2 regions of the Streptomyces sp. NPDC053673 genome follow, and region 1 is predicted to be linked to the other one. Evidence: riboswitches for the same ligand, from Rfam matches in the RefSeq annotation. Region 1 holds a riboswitch; the other holds the start of a gene.
What was found. Region 1 has a riboswitch for glycine ahead of gcvP (aminomethyl-transferring glycine dehydrogenase). Riboswitches for the same ligand answer to the same signal wherever they lie in the genome.
Positions count from the first base shown of each region.

Region 2: it holds a riboswitch for glycine, as region 1 does, so the genes downstream of both, gcvT (glycine cleavage system aminomethyltransferase GcvT) here and gcvP (aminomethyl-transferring glycine dehydrogenase) in region 1, are expected to answer to the same signal.

Region 1 covers NZ_JBVJKN010000022.1:111,942-115,342, reverse strand. The annotation lists gene ACZ6ZQ_RS27215 (DNA polymerase IV) at 1-1,257, shown strand, start outside; partial or broken gene ACZ6ZQ_RS27210 (PRC-barrel domain-containing protein) at 1,422-1,475, opposite strand; glycine riboswitch at 1,664-1,761, shown strand; gene gcvP (aminomethyl-transferring glycine dehydrogenase) at 1,940-3,401, shown strand, end outside.
Region 2 covers NZ_JBVJKN010000008.1:87,117-90,517, forward strand. The annotation lists gene ACZ6ZQ_RS14385 (AAA family ATPase) at 465-1,145, opposite strand; glycine riboswitch at 1,273-1,370, shown strand; gene gcvT (glycine cleavage system aminomethyltransferase GcvT) at 1,521-2,636, shown strand; gene gcvH (glycine cleavage system protein GcvH) at 2,693-3,067, shown strand; gene glyA (serine hydroxymethyltransferase) at 3,091-3,401, shown strand, end outside.

The DNA of each region.
Region 1 (3,401 bases):
GAGCTGCTCGGCCGTCTGTCGCCGCTGGTGGAGCCGCTGAGCCTGGATGAGGCCTTCGTCGACCTGGAGGCGGGTGGGGCGGCCCATGACTCGCGATCGGCACGGAAAGCCGGTGAGCGGCTGCGCACGGACATTCTCGGGGGCACGGGACTGACCGGCTCGGTGGGGCTGGCGGGTTCGAAGATGCTCGCGAAGATCGCCTCCGAGCAGGCCAAGCCGGACGGACTCGTCCTGATCGAGCCGGGCACCGAGCGGGAGCTGCTCGGGCCGATGTCGGTCCGGACGCTGCCCGGAGTGGGGCCGGCGACGGGGGAGCATCTGCGGCGGGCGGGCATGACCACGGTCGCCGAGCTGGCGGAGGCGGGCGAGGACGAACTCGTACGGCTGCTGGGGAGGGCGCACGGGGCGGCGCTGTACCGGATGGCGATGGGCTTCGACGACCGTCCTGTGGTCGCCGAGCGGGATGCCAAATCGGTGTCCGTGGAGGACACCTTCGATGTGGATCTGCACGACCGGGTGCGGATCAGGATCGAGGTGGAGCGGCTTGCCGACCGCTGTGTGAAGCGATTGCGCGGCTCCGGGCACTCGGGGCGCACGATCGTGCTGAAGGTACGGCGGTTCGACTTCTCGACGCTGACGCGGTCGGAGACGCTGCGGGGGCCGACGGACGACCCGGCGGTGGTGCGGGAGGCAGCGGCCCGGCTGCTGGAGGCGGTGGACACGACGGGCGGCGTCCGGCTGCTGGGCGTGGGGGTCAGCGGACTGGCCGACTACACCCAGGAGGATCTGTTCGCGCAGGCCGCGGCCGGTGAGCACGCGGACGAGGAGGGAACCGGGGATTCCGAGCACCGTCCTGGGGGCGAGGAGCCGCCGCAGGAGGAGCAGCGGCCTCCGGCCGAGCGGCACTGGGCCGCGGGCCATGATGTGCGGCACGCCGACTACGGAGCGGGATGGGTCCAGGGCAGCGGGCTCGGTCGCGTCACCGTCCGCTTCGAGGAGCCGTGGTCGGTCGTCCCCGGGCGGGTGCGGACGTTCTCGGTGGACGATCCGGCGCTGGAGCCGTCGGAGCCGCTGCCGCTGGTGCGGCAACCGCCGGATCAGTCGTCGTTGCCCGCCAGCCGGCCGAAGTCCCGGTCGGGTATGGAACCCGGGCCGGATGCGGGGCCGGTGCCAGGGGGGTCCGTGGTGGTGTCATCGGAGGTGGGCGGTGGAGAGGCTGCCGGCTTCTCCGGCGGAGCGGGGAGGTCGAGTCCGTAGTGGTGGTACAGCTGCAGCTCCTGCTCGGGGGAGAGATGCCGGCCGACACCGAAGTCGGGAGCGTCCTTGATCAGCGCCCGCTCGAAGGGGATGTGCAAACCGTCGCCCGCGAGTTCGCTGGGCTCCAGGGGGACGAACGCGTCCCGGCTGAACAGGCCCGTGCGTACCGCCGCCCACTCCGGCACCCCCGTCGCGTCGTCGAGATACACCTCGTCCACGGTCCCGATCTTGGCGCCGTTGCGGTCGAACGCCTTGCGGCCGATCAGGCTGCGCGGATCGATATCGGTCTGCACGGTCCCTCCTACAGGTCGCAACGGTTCATGGACACTACGAAAGTGCACATCTGAGGCGTCGGCCACTCGAGGGTTCGGGCCAAGACCTCGCTGGTAGGCTGGCAGGCGGCTGTTGACCCCGTGCGGGAGAGTGCTCCGGTGAAAGTGCCGGAGACGCCGAAGGAGCAAATCCTCCCCGGAATCTCTCAGGCCCCTGTACCGCACGGACGAGGTCACTCTGGAAAGCAGGGCGGGCGTTTGACGGCATCCGCTCTCACCGACGGTGAAAGCCGGGCTGCCCTCAGGGCGGTCCGGTGAAGCTCTCAGGTTGAGATGACAGAGGGGGAGGCCGTCCGGGCACCCGCGCCGTGGTGCCCCTCGCAGGTCGCAATGACCAGGAGGCCTCCGCAATGACCGCCAACCGCATTCCGCTCTCCCAGCTGGAGCGAGGCACCCCCTTCGAGCAGCGCCACATCGGGCCCGACGCCGAGGCTCAGGCGAAGATGCTCGCGCAGGTCGGCTACGGCTCGCTGGACGAGCTGACCGGCGCCGCCGTGCCGGACGTGATCAAGAGCGCCGAGGCGCTCGGCCTGCCCGACGCCCGCACCGAGCCCGAGGTCCTGGCCGAGCTGCGCTCCCTCGCGGACCGTAACAAGGTGCTCGCGCCGATGATCGGCCTCGGCTACTACGGCACGTTCACCCCGCCGGTCATCCTGCGGAACGTCATGGAGAACCCGGCCTGGTACACGGCGTACACGCCGTACCAGCCGGAGATCTCGCAGGGCCGGCTGGAGGCGCTGCTCAACTTCCAGACGATGGTCGCGGACCTGACCGGTCTGCCGACCTCCGGGGCCTCGCTGCTCGACGAGGGCACTGCGGCCGCCGAGGCCATGGCGATGTCCCGCCGCGTCGGCAAGGTCAAGGACGGCGTCTTCCTGGTAGACGCCGACACCCTGCCGCAGACCGTCGCCGTGATCGAGACCCGCGCCGAGCCGACCGGTGTCGAGGTCGTCGTCGCCGACCTCAGCGAGGGCATCCCGGCCGGGATCGCCGAGCGCGGCGTCTTCGGCGTGCTGCTCCAGTACCCGGGTGCCTCCGGCGCCGTTCGCGACATCAAGCCGGTCATCGACCAGGCCCATGAGCTCGGCGCGATCGTCACCGTGGCCGCCGACCTGCTGGCGCTGACCCTGCTCACCTCGCCCGGCGAGCTGGGCGCGGACATCGCCGTCGGCACCACCCAGCGCTTCGGCGTCCCCATGGGCTTCGGCGGGCCGCACGCCGGTTACATGGCCGTCCAGGCCAAGCACGCCCGCAGTCTGCCCGGTCGCCTCGTCGGCGTCTCCGTCGACGCCGACGGCAACAAGGCCTACCGCCTGGCGCTGCAGACGCGTGAGCAGCACATCCGCCGCGAGAAGGCCACCAGCAACATCTGCACCGCGCAGGTGCTGCTCGCGGTCATGGCCGGAATGTACGCCGTCTACCACGGCCCCGAGGGCCTTAAGGCGATCGCGCGCCGCACCCACCGCTACGCCGCGATCCTCGCCGAAGGGCTGCGCGCCGGCGGTGTCGAGATCGTGCACGGCGCGTACTTCGACACGCTGACCGCCCGGGTCCCGGGCAGGGCCGCCGACATCGTCGCCGCCGCCGGTGAGCACGGGGTCAACCTGCACCTCGTGGACGCCGACCAGGTCTCCCTCGCCTGTGACGAGACCACGGGCCGCGCCCAGCTCGCCGCCGTCTGGTCCGCCTTCGGCGTCGAGGGCGACGTCGAGGCGCTCGACGCCACGGTCGACGACACCCTCCCTGGCGCCCTGCTGCGCACCGATGACGTCCTCACCCACCCGGTCTTCCACGCGCACCGCTCCGAGACCG
Region 2 (3,401 bases), on a different contig from region 1:
TCAGGCCGAACGGAGCCGCGCCATCATTGAGGCGCTGGGGCGGGGTCCGGGGCGGAGGCCGGGGCATGGCCTGGGCAAGCCACCGGCCATCCCCGTACGGCCTTCGGCCGTGTCCTCAAACGCCGGACGGGCTGGAGAATCGAGCCCCGCTGGGGGTCGCCCCACGCCCGCAGGGCGTAGGGCGAGTTTGAGGCGCGGGGTCCGGCGCCCCAGCGCGGGATCCAGGCCAACGCCCCAGCGCCGGATCCGGGGCAGCACCCCGGCGCCGGATCCGGGGCAGCACCCCGGCACGGGATCCGGGGCAGCGCCCCAGCGCGGGAACCAGACCGGCGCCCCAGCGCCGGATCCGGGGCAGCGCCCGAGCGCAGGGTCCACGGGCAGAGCCCAGCGCGAGAACCAGGGCAGCGCCCCAGCACAGGGTCCACGGGCCGGCGCCCCCGCGCGTTCGGGCGCGGAGACACCGGTCAGACCGGCGCCTCGAAGCCGATGCGGCGCAGCGTTCGCGCCGCATCGCGGTCCAGCAGGACCGCCGAGGCGCAGCCCGCGGGCAGGCGGCCGCGCTGGGCGTCGCGGACCAGGCGGCCCACCGCCCGGCGGTGGCGGGCGAAGGCGTACCCGGAGACTCCGCGGCCGCGCTCCCGCTGGCCCGCGCGGGCGACGTCCGGGGTGACGTCGAGCAGGACCAGATGGAGCGCACGGCCGCGGCGACGCGCCTCGTGGGCCAGCCAGCGCCGTACCCAGGACTGGGTGCCGCAGTCGTGCACGATCACGCTCGCGCCGGAGCGCAGGGCCCGCCAGAGCCCGCCGTAGTGGGCGACCCGGACCAGGGGGCGGTACACGGCGTACGGCAGCAGCCTGGGCATCCGCCGGTCCCAGCGGTCCCTGGTGTCCTGTGAGTCGATCCCGCCGTCCTCGGCCGCGCGCCGTATCAGCGTGGACTTGCCGCTGCCCGGCAGCCCGGAGATCACCACCACGTCTCCCGGGCCGAAGACCAGGCTGCGCGGGCCGCGCCCCGCGCCGTCCCGCAGATCGCGCACGACGGGTGCGGGCGCCGCAGCGCCCAGCAGCCCGCGCGAGCGCACGCCCGGCCGGGCGGGCACTCCCGCCGCCGGGGTCAGATATGCACCGCTCCGCTGCACCGTCATCGCTCTCCCCCTGTCAGGTCACTTCGACCCTGCCCCAGAAGCTTAAAGAAAAGGTAATGACCAACAAGTGATTTGCCGATCGGAGCGCCCGTGCAATGATGTGCCCGCCAACTGCATACCGGCCGCTTGAATCCGCGCGGGAGAGTCCTGGCCACTGTGTGTGCCGGGCGCCGAAGGAGCAAGTCCCTCCCTTGAATCTCTCAGGCCCCGTACCGCGCGCGATGAGGCAGATCTGAAAAGCGGGCCGCAGCTCCTGCGGCTCCACCCAAGGTGCAAGTCATGACCTCCCCCACGTGTGGTCGTGATGAACCTCTCAGGTTTCGATGACAGATGGGGAGGATCGTCCTCGCCAGTCATGCCCTGGGAGCCCCATCCATGAGCAACGCCCCCCGTCTCACCGCCCTCGATGCCCTGCATCGCTCACTGGGCGCGACCATGACCGATTTCGCCGGCTGGGACATGCCGCTGCGGTACGCGAGTGAGCGCGACGAGCACAAAGCCGTACGGACCAAGGCCGGTCTTTTCGACCTCTCCCACATGGGTGAGATCACCGTCACCGGGCCGCAGGCCGCCGCCCTTCTGGACTACGCGCTGGTCGGCAACATCGGCGGCGTCGCCGTGGGCCGCGCCCGCTACACCATGATCTGCCAGGAGAACGGCGGAATCCTCGACGACCTGATCGTCTACCGGCTCGGCGAGACGGAATACATGGTCGTCGCCAACGCCTCGAACGCACAGATCGTCCTCGACGCCCTGACCGAGCGCGCCGGAGGCTTCGACGCGGCCGTACGGGACGACCGTGACGCGTACGCGCTGATCGCCGTCCAGGGCCCCGAGTCCCCCGGCATCCTGAAGTCGCTCACGGACGCCGATCTGGACGGGCTCAAGTACTACGCGGGCCTGCCGGGCACGGTCGCCGGCGTCCCGGCGCTGATCGCCCGTACCGGCTACACGGGTGAGGACGGCTTCGAGCTGTTCGTGGCCCCGGCCGACGCCGAGAAGCTGTGGCAGGCGCTGACCGACGCGGGCCAGGACGCCGGCCTGATGCCCTGCGGCCTGTCGTGCCGCGACACGCTGCGCCTGGAGGCGGGCATGCCGCTGTACGGGCATGAGCTGACCACCTCGCTCACCCCGTTCGACGCGGGTCTGGGCCGGGTCGTGAAGTTCGAGAAGGAGGGCGACTTCGTGGGCCGTACTGCCCTGGAGGCCGCCGCCGAGCGTGCGGCCACCAACCCGCCGCGCAAGCTGGTCGGTCTGATCGCCGAGGGCCGCCGGGTGCCGCGCGCCGGGATGTCCGTCGTCTCCGGCGGCCAGGTGATCGGCGAGGTCACCTCCGGAGCCCCGTCCCCGACCCTCGGCAAGCCGATCGCCATCGCCTATGTGGACGCGGCGCACTCCGAGCCCGGCACCGAGGGCGTGGGAGTCGACATCCGCGGTACTCATGAGCCGTACGAGGTCGTGGCGCTCCCCTTCTACAAGCGCCAGAAGTAATCCCTCCAGCAGCCCCCCATCAGCAGCACTCCCCCGCGTACAGGAGAATTCAGGCCATGAGCAACCCCCAGCAGCTGCGCTACAGCAAGGAGCACGAGTGGCTGTCGGCCGCCGAGGACGGCGTGTCGACGGTCGGCATCACGGAGCACGCGGCGAACGCCCTGGGCGACGTCGTCTACGTCCAGCTCCCGGAGGTCGGTGACACGGTGACCGAAGGTGAGACCTGCGGTGAGCTGGAGTCGACCAAGTCGGTCAGCGACCTGTACTCCCCGGTGACCGGCGAGGTCGTCGAGGCCAACCAGGACGTCGTGGACGACCCGTCGCTGGTGAACTCCGCCCCGTTCGAGGGCGGCTGGCTGTTCAAGGTGCGCGTCTCGGAGGAGCCGAAGGACCTGCTCTCCGCCGACGAGTACACCGACTTCGCCAGCTGACCAGAAACCTTAGGGATCGCGTGATGTCGCTTCTCAACACCCCTCTCCATGAGCTCGACCCGGACGTCGCCGCCGCCGTCGACGCCGAGCTCCACCGTCAGCAGTCCACCCTGGAAATGATCGCCTCGGAGAACTTCGCTCCGGTCGCGGTCATGGAGGCCCAGGGTTCCGTCCTCACCAACAAGTACGCCGAGGGCTACCCGGGCCGCCGCTACTACGGCGGCTGCGAGCACGTCGATGTCGTCGAGCAGATCGCCATCGACCGCATCAAGGAGCTGTTCGGCGCCGAGCACGCCAATGTGCAGCCGCACTCGGGCGCCCAGGCCAACGCCGC